3 regions of the Streptomyces sp. NPDC020362 genome follow, and region 2 is predicted to be linked to each of the others. Evidence: riboswitches for the same ligand, from Rfam matches in the RefSeq annotation. Region 2 holds a riboswitch; each other region holds the start of a gene.
The links. Region 2 has a riboswitch for thiamine pyrophosphate ahead of thiO (glycine oxidase ThiO). Riboswitches for the same ligand answer to the same signal wherever they lie in the genome.
Positions count from the first base shown of each region.

Region 1 (4,273 bases), on a different contig from region 2:
GAGCAAGATTTGACCACGGTCGGAGGGTGTTAATCCCGGCCAATCAATGTCATACGACGGGGTAGGCGATGCGCGAATCCGTACAGGCAGAGGTCATGATGAGCTTTCTCGTGTCGGAGGAGCTCTCCTTCCGCATTCCGGTGGAGTTGCGGTACGAGACCTGTGATCCCTATGCCGTGCGGCTGACCTTCCATCTGCCCGGTGACGCCCCGGTGACCTGGGCCTTCGGTCGTGAGCTGCTGATCGACGGGGTGGGGCGGCCGTGCGGCGAGGGGGACGTGCACATTGCACCCGCCGACTCCGAGCTGCTGGGCGAGGTGCTGATCCGGCTTCAGGTCGGGGGCGACCAGGCCCTGTTCCGCTCCTCGGCGCCGCCGCTCGTGGCCTTCCTGGACCGTACGGACAAGCTGGTGCCGCTCGGCCAGGAGGGTGCGCTGGCCGACTTCGACGCGCATCTCGACGAGGCCCTGGACAGGATTCTGGCCGAGGAACAGAGCGCAGGCTGAAGAGGCCACGGCAACGGGGCGCCGGGCGCTCCGTATGGCCGCCTGAGACCGTGCAGGAACGCTTCTCCTGTGGGTTCCCGGGGTTGGGTCCGGGTCACCGCTTCCGGCGCCGGCCCCTGCCGCCGCGCGCCGGGGCGAGCTGGGCCCCTGCGGGGGCCGTGCCCGGTCCGGGCCGGTCGGCCGAGACCACCAGGGCGGCGAGCGCGGTGGTGACCGGGACCGAGGCCACCAGGCCGATCGACCCCACCAGCGTGCGCACGATCTCCTCGGCCACCAGTTCGCTGTTGGCCACGGTGCCCACGCTGCTCTGCGCGATCGAGAACAGTAGCAGCAGCGGCAGCGCGGCACCGGCGTAGGCGAGGACCAGGGTGTTGACCACTGACGCGATGTGGTCGCGGCCGATGCGGATGCCCGCCCGGTACAACCCGCGCCAGCCCATCGCCGGGTTGGCCTCGTGAAGCTCCCAGACCGCCGACGTCTGGGTCACTGTCACATCGTCCAGGACGCCCAGCGAACCGATGATGACGCCGGCCAGGAGCAGACCGCTCATGTCGATCGACGGATACAGACCGTGGATCAGACCGGTGTTGTCGTCCGTGTTGCCGGTGAGCGCGGCCCAATCGATGAACTCCGAGCCGAGAATGCCGATCAGCAGCAGGGAGACCAGCGTGCCGAGCACCGCGACCGACGTGCGAGCCGACAGCCCGTGGCACATGTAGAGCGCGATGAGCATGATCGCGCTCGACCCGACGACGGCCACCAGCAGCGGGTTCGAGCCCTGCAGGATTGCGGGCAGGATGAAGAACGTGAGCACCATGAAACTCACGGCCAGGGCGACCAGCGCCATGACACCGCGCATCCGGCCCACCACCACGACGGCGAGCGCGAAGATCCCCGCCAGCAGTGCCATCGGGAACTTCCGGTCCACATCCGTGACGGAGTACTGCAGGTCCTTCGGCGCCGAGGGCTCGTAGGCGACCACGACCTTCTCGCCCTGGTGCAGCTGCCGCGACTGGTCCGGCTGCACGATCTCGGTGAAGGTACGGCCCTTGTCCTTGCCGGTGTCGACCCGGACCATCGCCTTCTTGCAGGTGCCCTTCGCCTCCTGCTGCGCCGAGTTGCCCTCGGCGGTGGAGGGGTCGCCGGCCGAGGAGCCCCCCGAGGCGTTCACCGACTTGCAGCTCACCTCGACCACCTGGGCGACCGTGGCCCGCTGCGTCTGGCGGTCGAAGCCGACGCCGGTGCGCTCGTGCGGCGGCGCTCCCCCGGGCCAGAGCACCGCCAGGCCGACGACGACCGCCGCGGTGAACGGGATCAGGATCGCCGCGATGACCTTGCGCAGATGCTTGGAGACAGGCGTGGCGGGTCCATGGCTGTGGCTGTGCCCGTGCGAGTGGCCATGGCCGTGGCCGCCGCTCGGCCCCGGGGCGTGCGGGTGTCCGTGCCCGTGCGCCGCCCTGGTGTCCTGGCCGTGTCCGTCACCGGTCGCGTGGCCGTCATGGCCGTGTCCGCCGCCCTCTCCTGAGCCGCCCCGGCGCGGCGGCTCAGGAGGCGGGTACGGGTACTGCTCCGTCGTGGTCACCGCCAGATCATCGCAAGAACGACAGGGGCCCCCTGTTCACCGCGCCCGAATTGACGCTAGCGTGGAGGCACCTTTGCACACGCGGGAGCTCGGAGCACCGGGCTGAGAGGGCGCTGACCTCCGTATTCGCGATGTTTCACGTGGAACGAACTTTCACGGGAAACATCGGCAGACGGAAACCGCTGCGTCGACCGCCGAACCTGTTACCGGGTAATGCCGGCGTAGGGAGTAGGTCTCATGACCAACAAGGACGCACGCACGCCTGCCTCCGCCCAGGACGAGAAGTCCCAGGAGGCCGGGAAGTCCATCGGCTGGCACAAGGCGTACGTCGAGGGCACCCGCCCCGACCTGCGCGTGCCGGTCCGCCAGGTGCACCTCACCAACGGGAAGTCGGTCACGCTGTATGACACTTCGGGCCCGTACACCGATCCACTCGTCGACACCGACGTCCGCAGGGGCCTGCAGCCCCTGCGGGAGAACTGGATCATCGCCCGCGGCGACACCGAGGAGTACGCCGGCCGTCCCGTCCGTCCCGAGGACGACGGGATCAAGCACACCTCGCCGCGAGGCGGGCTGCGCAACCTGGACGCGGTCTTCCCGGGACGTCCGCGCCAGCCGCGTCGCGGCCGTGACGGCGAGGCGGTCACGCAGCTCGCCTACGCCCGCCGGGGCGAGATCACGCCGGAGATGGAGTTCGTGGCCCTGCGGGAGAACGTCTCGCCCGAGGTGGTCCGCGAGGAGATCGCGGCGGGCCGCGCGGTCCTGCCGGCCAACGTCAATCACCCGGAGATCGAGCCGATGATCATCGGCAAGCGGTTCCTGGTGAAGGTCAACGCCAACATCGGCAACTCCGCCGTGACGTCCTCCATCGAGGAGGAGGTGGAGAAGATGACCTGGGCGACCCGCTGGGGCGCCGACACGGTGATGGACCTCTCCACCGGCCGCAACATCCACACCACCCGCGAGTGGGTGCTGCGCAACTCCCCCGTCCCCATCGGCACGGTGCCGCTCTACCAGGCGCTGGAGAAGGTCGACGGCAAGGCCGAGGAACTGACCTGGGAGATCTACAAGGACACGGTCCTCGAACAGGCAGAGCAGGGCGTGGACTACATGACCGTCCACGCGGGCGTGCGCCTGCCGTACGTCCCGCTCACCGCCAACCGCAAGACCGGCATCGTCTCGCGCGGCGGCTCGATCATGGCGGCCTGGTGCCTGGCGCACCACAAGGAGTCGTTCCTGTACGAGAACTTCGAGGAACTCTGCGAGATCCTCGCCGCCTACGACGTCACGTACTCGCTGGGCGACGGCCTCAGGCCGGGCTCGATCGCGGACGCCAACGACGCGGCGCAGTTCGCGGAGTTGCGCACCCTCGGGGAACTCAACCAGATCGCCAAGCGTTTCAACGTACAGACGATGATCGAGGGCCCCGGTCACGTCCCGATGCACAAGATCAAGGAGAACATCGACCTTCAGCAGGAGATCTGCGATGAAGCTCCGTTCTATACGCTCGGCCCGCTGACCACGGACGTCGCGCCGGCGTACGACCACATCACCTCCGGCATCGGTGCCGCGATGATCGCCTGGTGGGGCACGGCGATGCTCTGCTACGTCACTCCCAAGGAGCACTTGGGCCTGCCCAACCGTGACGACGTCAAGACCGGCGTCATCACCTACAAGATCGCGGCCCACGCAGCCGACCTCGCCAAGGGGCACCCGGGTGCGCAGGAGTGGGACGACGCGCTGTCCGACGCCCGCTTCGAGTTCCGGTGGGAGGACCAGTTCAACCTCGCGCTGGACCCCGACACGGCACGGGAGTTCCACGACGAGACGCTGCCGGCCGAGCCCGCCAAGACGGCCCACTTCTGCTCCATGTGCGGGCCGAAGTTCTGCAGCATGAAGATCAGCCAAAGCATCACGGAGCGGTTCGGGGGCGCGGCGTCCGAGGGGGCGTCGCAGGACGAGATCGCGGAGGGGATGCTCCAGAAGTCGAAGGAGTTCGCCGAGGCGGGAAACCGGGTGTATCTGCCGATCGCCGACTGATACGCGGCTCGCAAGGCGCTGACCCGGGACGGCGCGACAGCTGTCCCGGGTGGCGTTCTTGTCAGACCGTCGCCGCTCCACAGAGGTCCACAGCTGCGTGTCAGAGCCGGTCTCGCAGGACATCCGGTGCGAACACGGGGGCAGC
Region 1 is NZ_JBFAET010000010.1:88,280-92,552, reverse strand. Features, by position in the region: gene AB0H32_RS07215 (SsgA family sporulation/cell division regulator) at 69-506, shown strand; gene AB0H32_RS07210 (YibE/F family protein) at 601-2,088, opposite strand; TPP riboswitch at 2,160-2,333, shown strand; gene thiC (phosphomethylpyrimidine synthase ThiC) at 2,326-4,128, shown strand.
Region 1: linked by a shared signal. The riboswitch ahead of thiC (phosphomethylpyrimidine synthase ThiC) and the one ahead of thiO (glycine oxidase ThiO) in region 2 are both predicted to bind thiamine pyrophosphate.

Region 2 (4,273 bases):
GACTCGGCGTGCGTGGACCGGCCGATCAGGACGTCGTCGCCGAGGATCGCCCGGGCCGCGGGGACCGGGAGGTCGCCCTGGCCCAGGTGGAGGACGCCGGCGCCGGCGGCGTGGGCGACGTCGGCCCGGTCGTTGACCGCGAGCAGCTTGCCGTGCCGGGCGCAGGCGTCGGCGAAGACCTTCAGGTGCTCCAGCTCCTCGGCGGCCTCCATGCCCTTGTCGCGCAGCTGGACGATGTCGACACCGCCGGCCAGGACCGCGTCCAGGAACTCGGGGAGATCGCCCTGCCGGGTGCGGGCGTCCGTGCAGAGGTACAGGCGGGCGCCGGCGAACCTGCTGCGGGCGGTGTCGGACATGGGTGGATCCCCCCGTGGTCGGTGTCCATGGGCGTGCGAGGGGTGGCGTACGGACCGTGGCCGGTACGCCACCCGTGGTGCGGGTCGGCTCAGACGGCGAGCGCCTGGGCGCGGCGCTTCACCTCCGTGCCGCGATTCTCGCTCAGTGCCTGCGCGGGGGTGCCGGGCAGGGTCGGGTCGGGGGTGAAGAGCCACTCGATCATCTCTTCAACCGTGAAGCCGTCGTCCCTCAGGAGCGTCAGGGTCCCGGACAGGCCCTTGACGACCTTGTCCCCGTCGATGAAGGCGGCGGGGACGTGCAGCGCCCTGTTCTCGCCTCGGCGTACGGCGACGAGCTGGCCCTCCTTGACCAGCTGCCGCACACGCGTCACCTCGACGCCGAGCTGTTCGGCGATGTCGGGGAGGGTGAGCCAGGCGGGGACGAGAGCATCGATCTTTGCGTCAATCTCGGTCACGGAACCTAGCCTGCCATCCGCCACTGACAGTCGGAAGTCAGGCCGGTCCACGTGGCGCTGCGCGGGTGGTGCCGGGCGCGGCGAGGAAGAGCCGGAATCGGGGCCGGAACGGGGCCGCCGAGCGGCTGCGGCACCGTTGTGGCTGGTCACGCAATTCCCCGCGCCCCTTCAGGGCGCTGCCCCCTGGGGCGCTCGTCAGTCGGCCGTGGCGTCCTTCAAGGGGCGGGCCGGGTCGGCCAGGGTGTCCGCGTCCATGCGGCGGCCCGCCTCGATCAGGCGCCGCCCCTGGGCCAGGTCGCGCGGCCTGCCGACGGCCAGCAGGGCCACCAGCCGGTCCTCGCGCAGCCAGCAGACGGTCCAGGCCGGGCCGGCCGGGTCGCCGCGCCACACCAGGCGGTCGGCCGCGGGATGGTGCCCTGCGTACTGGACGAACCGGCCGAACTGCTCGGACCAGAAGTACGGCACCGGGTCGTAGACCGTCGGGGTCCCGCCCAGGATGTTCGCGGCGACCGTGCGCGGCCCCTGCAGGGCGTTGTCCCAGTGGTGGACCAGCAGCCGGGCGCCGTACCGGGCGGAGGGGAAGGAGGCGCAGTCGCCGACGGCGTACACGTCCTCGGCCGAGGTGCGCAGGTGGGCGTCGGCCGCGACCTCGCCGTGGGCGCCCAGCTCGATGCCGGAGCCGGCCAGCCAGGCGGTGGCCGGGCGCGCGCCGATGCCGACCACGACGGCGCCCGCGGGCAGCCGGGTGCCGTCGGCGAGCACCACGGTGCCGGGCTCGATGCGCTCCACGCGCGCGTGGGTGCGCAGCTCGGCGCCGCTGTCGGCGTACCAGGCGGTCATGGAGGCGGCGACCTCGGCGGGCAGCGCGCCGGCCAGCGGGCGGCCGGCGGCCTCGACGACCGTCACCGCACAGCCCGCCTCCCGGGCCGCCGTGGCGAACTCGGCGCCGATCCAGCCGGCGCCGACGACCACGATGTCGTGCTGCCGGGCGAGCACAGGCCTAAGCCGTTCGGCGTCGTCCAGGGTGCGCAGCAGGTGCACACCGGGCACGCCCTCGGTGCCCGGCAGCCGAATCGGTTCGGCGCCGGTGGCGAGGACCAGGACGTCGTAGCGCACGGGCCCTGCCCCGGTGTCCAGCTCGTGGTCGCCGGGACGCACGCCCAGCACCTCGCAGCCGAGGCGCAGTTCGATGCCGAGCGAGTCGAAGTCGACGTCGAAGGCCGAGCCCTCGGACGTGCCGAGCAGCACGGCCTTGGACAGCGGCGGCCGGTCGTAGGGCTGGTGGGGCTCGGCGCCGATCAGGGTCACGGTGCCCGTGTGGCCCTGTTCCCGCAGGGCCACCGCGGTCTGCACCCCGGCCATGCCCGCGCCCACGACGACCACGCGCCGCCCCTGTGCCGTGCCCTGGTGTGGTGTCTGCTCGCTCACCCGATCACCATAGACAACTGACAAATAGTCAGTCAGCGGGCGTGCTCAGTGACCTGTTGCACACCACTCTTGGCGGTGCCGGCCGCACCGCCGCCGGGCTGCGACCTGCGGCTCCGTCCGCCCCGGGGGCCGGGACCGGTCCCCCCGGCGAGCGGGCCACGGGCCGGGGCTCCCTTACGGGTGACGAGCGCTGCGGGCTAGGGTGGCCCCCGTACAAGCACTCGCGGGAGCCCGGACGCACCGGGCTGAGAGGGAGGCTGGCGGCCTCCGACCGTACGAACCTGATCCGGGTCATGCCGGCGAAGGGAGGGGCTGGACGCCCATGTCGTCACGTACGTCCGACGTCCTCGTCATCGGGGGCGGAATCATCGGCCTGGTCACGGCCTGGCGTGCCGCGCAGCGCGGGCTCGCCACGGCCGTGGTGGACCCCGAGCCCGGCGGCGGGGCCGCGCGGGTCGCGGCGGGGATGCTGGCCGCGGTCACCGAACTGCACTACGGCGAGGAGACGCTGCTCGCCCTCAATCTGGAATCGGCCCGCCGCTATCCGGACTTCGCGGCCGAGCTGACCGAGCTGACCGGCCACGACCTCGGGTACCGCCGCTGCGGCACGCTCGCCGTGGCCCTGGACGCCGACGACCGCGCCCATCTGCGTGAGCTGCACGATCTGCAGCAGCGCTCGGGGCTGGAGTCGGAATGGCTGTCCGGGCGGGAGTGCCGGCGCCTGGAGCCGATGCTCGCGCCCGGGGTACGCGGCGGGCTCCGGGTCGACGGCGACCACCAGATCGATCCGCGGCGGCTGGCATCGGCCCTGGTGGCCGCGTGCGAGCGGGCCGGGGTGGCGTTCCACCGGTCGTGGGCCGAGCGGCTCGACATCGCAGGGGACCGCGCCGTCGGCGTCACCACGGCGGACGGCACCGGGCTCGGCGCGGCGCAGGTCGTGCTCGCGGGCGGGAGCCTGAGCGGGCGCCTGACGGGCGTCCCCGAGGCCGTGCTGCCGCCGGTGCGGCCGGTGAAGGGTCAGGTGCTGCGGCTGACCGTGCCCCCGCGGTACGCGCCGTTCCTGAGCCGTACCGTGCGGGCCGTGGTGCGCGGCAGCCATGTCTACCTGGTGCCCCGGGAGAACGGCGAGCTGGTCGTCGGCGCGACCAGCGAGGAGCTGGGCTGGGACACCACGGTGACCGCGGGGGGCGTGTACGAGCTGCTGCGCGACGCCCATGAGCTGGTGCCGGGCATCACCGAGCTGCCCCTGACCGAGACCCGGGCGGGACTGCGCCCGGGCTCCCCCGACAACGCGCCGCTGCTCGGCCCGTCCGGCCTGGACGGGCTGCTGCTGGCCACCGGGCACTACCGCAACGGTGTGCTGCTCACGCCGGTCACCGGGGACGTGATGGCTCAGCTGCTGACCGGCGGGGAGCTGCCCGAGCAGGCCCGTCCGTTCACTCCCGGGCGCTTCTGCGCCGCACCCGCCGACCGGACCGCCCCCATGGAGCAGCCCGCATGACCGTCTCCGTCACGATCTCCGTCAACGGGGAGCACCGGCAGGTCGCCCCGGGCATCGCGCTGGACGTCCTCGTCAGGACCCTCACCGTGGCGCCCTCCGGCGTCGCGGCCGCCGTCAACGAAACCGTCGTCCCGCGCGCGCAGTGGCCGCTCACCTCCCTCTCCGAGGGAGACCGCGTGGAAATCCTCACCGCAGTGCAAGGAGGCTGAACCATGGCCGACGATCCCTTCGTCCTCGGCGGCCTGCCCTTCGGCTCCCGGCTGATCATGGGTACGGGCGGTGCGCCGAGCCTGGACGTCCTGGAGCGGGCGCTGGTCGCCTCCGGCACCGAGCTGACCACCGTGGCGATGCGGCGGGTCAATCCCGAGGTGCACGGCTCGGTGCTGTCGGTGCTGGAGAAGCTGGGCATCCGGGTGCTGCCGAACACGGCGGGCTGTTTCACCGCCGGGGAGGCCGTGCTGACCGCCCGGCTGGCCCGGGAGGCGCTGGGCACGGACCTGATCAAGCTGGAGGTCATCGCCGACGAGCGGACG
Region 2 is NZ_JBFAET010000158.1:10,992-15,264, forward strand. Features, by position in the region: gene thiE (thiamine phosphate synthase) at 1-356, opposite strand, end outside; gene AB0H32_RS36035 (Rv2175c family DNA-binding protein) at 446-811, opposite strand; gene AB0H32_RS36040 (FAD-dependent oxidoreductase) at 1,007-2,239, opposite strand; TPP riboswitch at 2,453-2,564, shown strand; gene thiO (glycine oxidase ThiO) at 2,562-3,740, shown strand; gene thiS (sulfur carrier protein ThiS) at 3,737-3,949, shown strand; gene AB0H32_RS36055 (thiazole synthase) at 3,953-4,273, shown strand, end outside.

Region 3 (4,273 bases), on a different contig from region 2:
TGACGGCAACATGGGTGCACGCCGCCGTATCCCGAGAGGCGCCTGCGCGCGCTACACGCCGAGGCTCGGCCCAGAACGTCCGGCTCGTCGGTCAGCAGAGAGAACTCCTCAAGAGGTGGTCCGCCACCAGGAGGCGCCGACGCCAATGTCGGCACGGCTGATGGCAACACCCACGGACGGCGACGGCCCGCGGCAGCTCGTCGCGGGGGTGACGGAGAGCTGCGGGGCCAGTCCGCTGGAGGTGTGCCCGCATCCTCTGAGTCCCCGGTGACCGAGGCGTCAGAATCTAGCGATGGATGAGTATGCGTGGCCCACGGGCCGTAAAGCGCCGGCCGCGGACGCGGTGCTGGAAAGCTGGCCGGCAACCGTCGCGACGCTGCCCGTAGGAAGCCGGATCACCGGCGAGGTCATCGGTCGCCAGCCCTTCGGGATCTTCATACATATAGATGGCGTGCCGAACGCCATAGCGCTGGCGGAGATCACGTCCATGCCGCAGGGGATGGACCTCCCGGCCCTCGGGACCTTCGTCAGCGGTGAGGTCTTCTGGCACGCGCACAACCGCCAGGTCAGAGTCCGGCTCGACGAGTGGCTGGCAGCCGACGAGTGATCGCCCCTGGGCCGTCTCTGGGCCGTCCGAAGCCGCTCAGCAGCGACCGGTGACGCCTACTAACGACAGTCGTAGCGAGCGACTCCCGCAGGTCACCCAATTGGATCTGCGACACTGATACAGCCATGCCTAAGCCCGGAGAACTCACTTTCGTCGCCCCGCGCGGAGCCAAGAAGCCGCCGCGGCACCTTGCCGACCTCACGCCTGCCGAGCGCAAGGAAGCGGTGGCCGAGATCGGCGAGAAGCCGTTCCGTGCCAAGCAGCTCTCGCAGCACTACTTCGCGCGGTACGCGCACGACCCCGAGCAGTGGACCGACATCCCGGCCGGCTCGCGGGACAGGCTGCGCGAGGCGCTGTTCCCGGAGCTGATGTCCGTCGTCCGGCATCTGTCGACCGACCAGGGCACGACGCGCAAGACGCTGTGGCGGCTGTTCGACGGCACGCTCGTCGAGTCCGTGCTGATGCGCTACCCGGACCGGGTGACCATGTGCATCAGCTCACAGGCCGGGTGCGGGATGAACTGCCCGTTCTGCGCGACGGGGCAGGCGGGGCTCGACCGTAATCTGTCGACCGCGGAGATCGTCCATCAGATCGTGGACGGGATGCGGGCGCTGCGTGACGGCGACGTCCCCGGTGGGCCGGCGCGGCTGTCCAACATCGTCTTCATGGGGATGGGCGAGCCGCTCGCCAACTACAAGCGCGTGGTGGGGGCCATCCGCGCGCTCACCGATCCCGCACCGGACGGCCTCGGGCTGTCCCAGCGCGGCATCACCGTGTCGACCGTCGGACTGGTGCCTGCCATCCACCGGTTCGCCGACGAGGGCTTCAAGTGCCGGCTGGCGATCTCCCTGCACGCCCCCGACGACGAGCTGCGCGACACCCTCGTCCCCGTGAACACGCGGTGGAAGGTGCGCGAGGTGCTGGACGCCGGGTTCGAGTACGTCGAGAAGTCCGGGCGCCGCCTGTCCATCGAGTACGCCCTGATCCGGGACATCAACGACCAGGCCTGGCGCGGTGACCGGCTCGGGCGGCTGCTCAGGGGCAAGCCCGTGCACGTCAACCTCATTCCGCTGAACCCGACGCCGGGGTCGAAGTGGACCGCCTCGCGCCCCGAGGACGAGAAGGCGTTCGTGGAGGCGATCGCCGCCCATGGCGTGCCGGTCACCGTCCGGGACACCCGGGGCCAGGAGATCGACGGGGCGTGCGGTCAGCTGGCGGCCACCGAGCGGTAATCTGGCCACGTCAACCACATCTTCATATTCCGACAGGGGAGCGCCACAGCGCTGAGAGTGCGGCAATCGGGCCGCAGACCCTCTGAACCTCGCCCAGGTCATTCTGGGTAGGAAGTTCGGTCTCCACTCATGCTGTTGCGCCCTGCCCGGATCCTTCCCGAAGGACCGGGCGGGGCCGCGTTCTTCCTGGCCAACCCCCAGGAGGACATTCACGTGCACACCAAGACCCTCGTGGCCGCGGCGGTCGGCCTCGGCCTTCTCACCTTGTCCGCGTGCGGATCGACGGACACCAAGAGCGCCACGGACTCCAAGACCGTGACGCTCGTCAGCCACGACTCGTGGAAGGTCTCCAAGAGCGTGCTCAAGGACTTCGAGAAGCAGTCCGGGTACAAGGTGCGGGTCCTGATGGGCGGCGACGCCGGCCAGGCCGTCAACAAGGCGATCCTGACCAAGGACAACCCGCAGGGCGACGTCTTCTTCGGCGTCGACAACACCCTGCTGTCCCGGGCCCTGGACAACGGTCTCTTCCAGCCGTACACGGCGAAGGGCCTCGCGACCGCCGGTGCCGCCTACCAGCTCGACCGGGACAAGCACCGGGTCACGCCCGTCGACTACGGCGACATCTGCGTCAACTACGACAAGGCCTACTTCAGCGAGCACAAGCTGACCCCGCCGCAGACCTTCGCCGACCTCGCCAAGCCCGAGTACAAGAACCTCCTCGTCACCGAGAACGCGGCCACCTCCTCGCCCGGTCTCGGCTTCCTGCTCGGCAGCGCCGCGCAGTACGGGACCGAGAGCGGGGGAGGCTGGCAGGGCTACTGGAAGAAGCTCGAGGCCAACGGCGTCAAGGTCGTCGACGGCTGGGAGCAGGCCTACTACCAGGAGTTCTCCGGTTCGTCCGAGGGCAAGAAGGCTGGTGGCGACCGGCCGCTCGTGGTGTCGTACGCCTCCTCCCCGCCCGCCGAGGTGATCTACGCCAAGAAGCGGCCCAGCACCGCCCCGACCGGCGTCGCGACCGGCACTTGCTTCCGGCAGATCGAGTTCGCCGGGCTGCTGAGCAACGCGAAGAACACCAAGGGCGGCAAGGCGTTCATCGACTTCCTGCTCTCCAAGGAGTTCCAGCAGGACATGCCGCTGAACATGTTCGTGTACCCGGTGGTGAAGGGCGCCGCGGTGCCCGCCGACTTCACCAAGTACGGGCCGGCCGCCAAGAACCCCGAGACCCTCGCCCCCGCCAAGATCGCCGCCAACCGTGACCAGTGGGTCAAGTCGTGGACGTCGCTCGTACTGAAGTAGGGGCCGAGCCAGCGGACGAGGCGGCGGCCGGCGCAGCGGACGAGGCGGCGGCCAGGAGGCGGCGCGGGAGCGCGGCGCGGCTCGGGCTCATGGCCCTGCCCGTCGCGTTCTTCGCCGTGTTCTTCGCCTGGCCCGTCGCCGCGATCGTCGCGCGCGGGCTCAAGGTGGACGGTGTCTGGCAGTTCGGGCGGATGACGGACGTCGTCACCCAGCCGGACATCCGGCACGTGCTGTGGTTCACCACCTGGCAGGCGCTCGCCTCCACCGCCTTCACGCTGTTGCTCGCCCTGCCCGCCGCCTATGTCTTCGCCCGCCTCGACTTCCCCGGCAAGCAGGTGCTGCGGGCCGTCGTCACGGTCCCGTTCGTACTGCCGACCGTCGTCGTCGGCACCGCCTTCCTGGCGCTGGTCGGGCGTGGCGGACTGCTGGACGAGCTGTGGGGCGTGCGGCTGGACACCACGGTGTGGGCGATCCTGCTGGCGCACGTCTTCTTCAACTACGCCGTCGTCGTGCGCACGGTCGGCGGACTGTGGGCCCAGCTCGACCCCCGGCAGGAACAGGCCGCCCGGATGCTCGGTGCATCGTCCCTGCGGGCCTGGCGGAAGATCACCCTGCCGGCCCTCGCGCCCGCCGTGGCCGCCGCCGCACTGATGGTGTTCCTGTTCACCTTCACCTCCTTCGGTGTGGTGCAGATCCTCGGCGGGCCCACCTTCTCCACCCTCGAAGTGGAGATCTACCGGCAGACCTCCGAGGTGTTCGACCTGTCCACGGCCGCCGTGCTCACCCTCGTCCAGTTCGTCGCGGTGGGCGCGATCCTCGCCGTGCACGCCTGGACGGTACGGCGGCGGGAGACCGCCCTGCGCCTGGTGGACGCCTCGGTCACGGCCCGCCGGCCGCGCGGGGCCGGGCAGTGGGTGCTGCTCGCCTCGGTCCTCGTCACCATCGCCCTGCTCCTGGTCCTGCCGCTCGCCGTGCTCGTACGGCGCTCCCTCGACGCGCCCGGTCTCGGCTACTACCGGGCGCTGACGAACGCGGACGGCGGCACGTTCCTCGTGGCACCGCTGCACGCCGTGTGGACCTCCCTGGAGTACGCCTTCGCCGCCACCGCCATCGCCGTGCTGATCGGAGGTCTCGCCGC
Region 3 is NZ_JBFAET010000004.1:138,286-142,558, forward strand. Features, by position in the region: gene AB0H32_RS03440 (hypothetical protein) at 293-607, shown strand; gene rlmN (23S rRNA (adenine(2503)-C(2))-methyltransferase RlmN) at 733-1,839, shown strand; TPP riboswitch at 1,864-1,971, shown strand; gene AB0H32_RS03450 (thiamine ABC transporter substrate-binding protein) at 2,053-3,135, shown strand; gene AB0H32_RS03455 (iron ABC transporter permease) at 3,225-4,273, shown strand, end outside.
Region 3: linked by a shared signal. The riboswitch ahead of AB0H32_RS03450 (thiamine ABC transporter substrate-binding protein) and the one ahead of thiO (glycine oxidase ThiO) in region 2 are both predicted to bind thiamine pyrophosphate.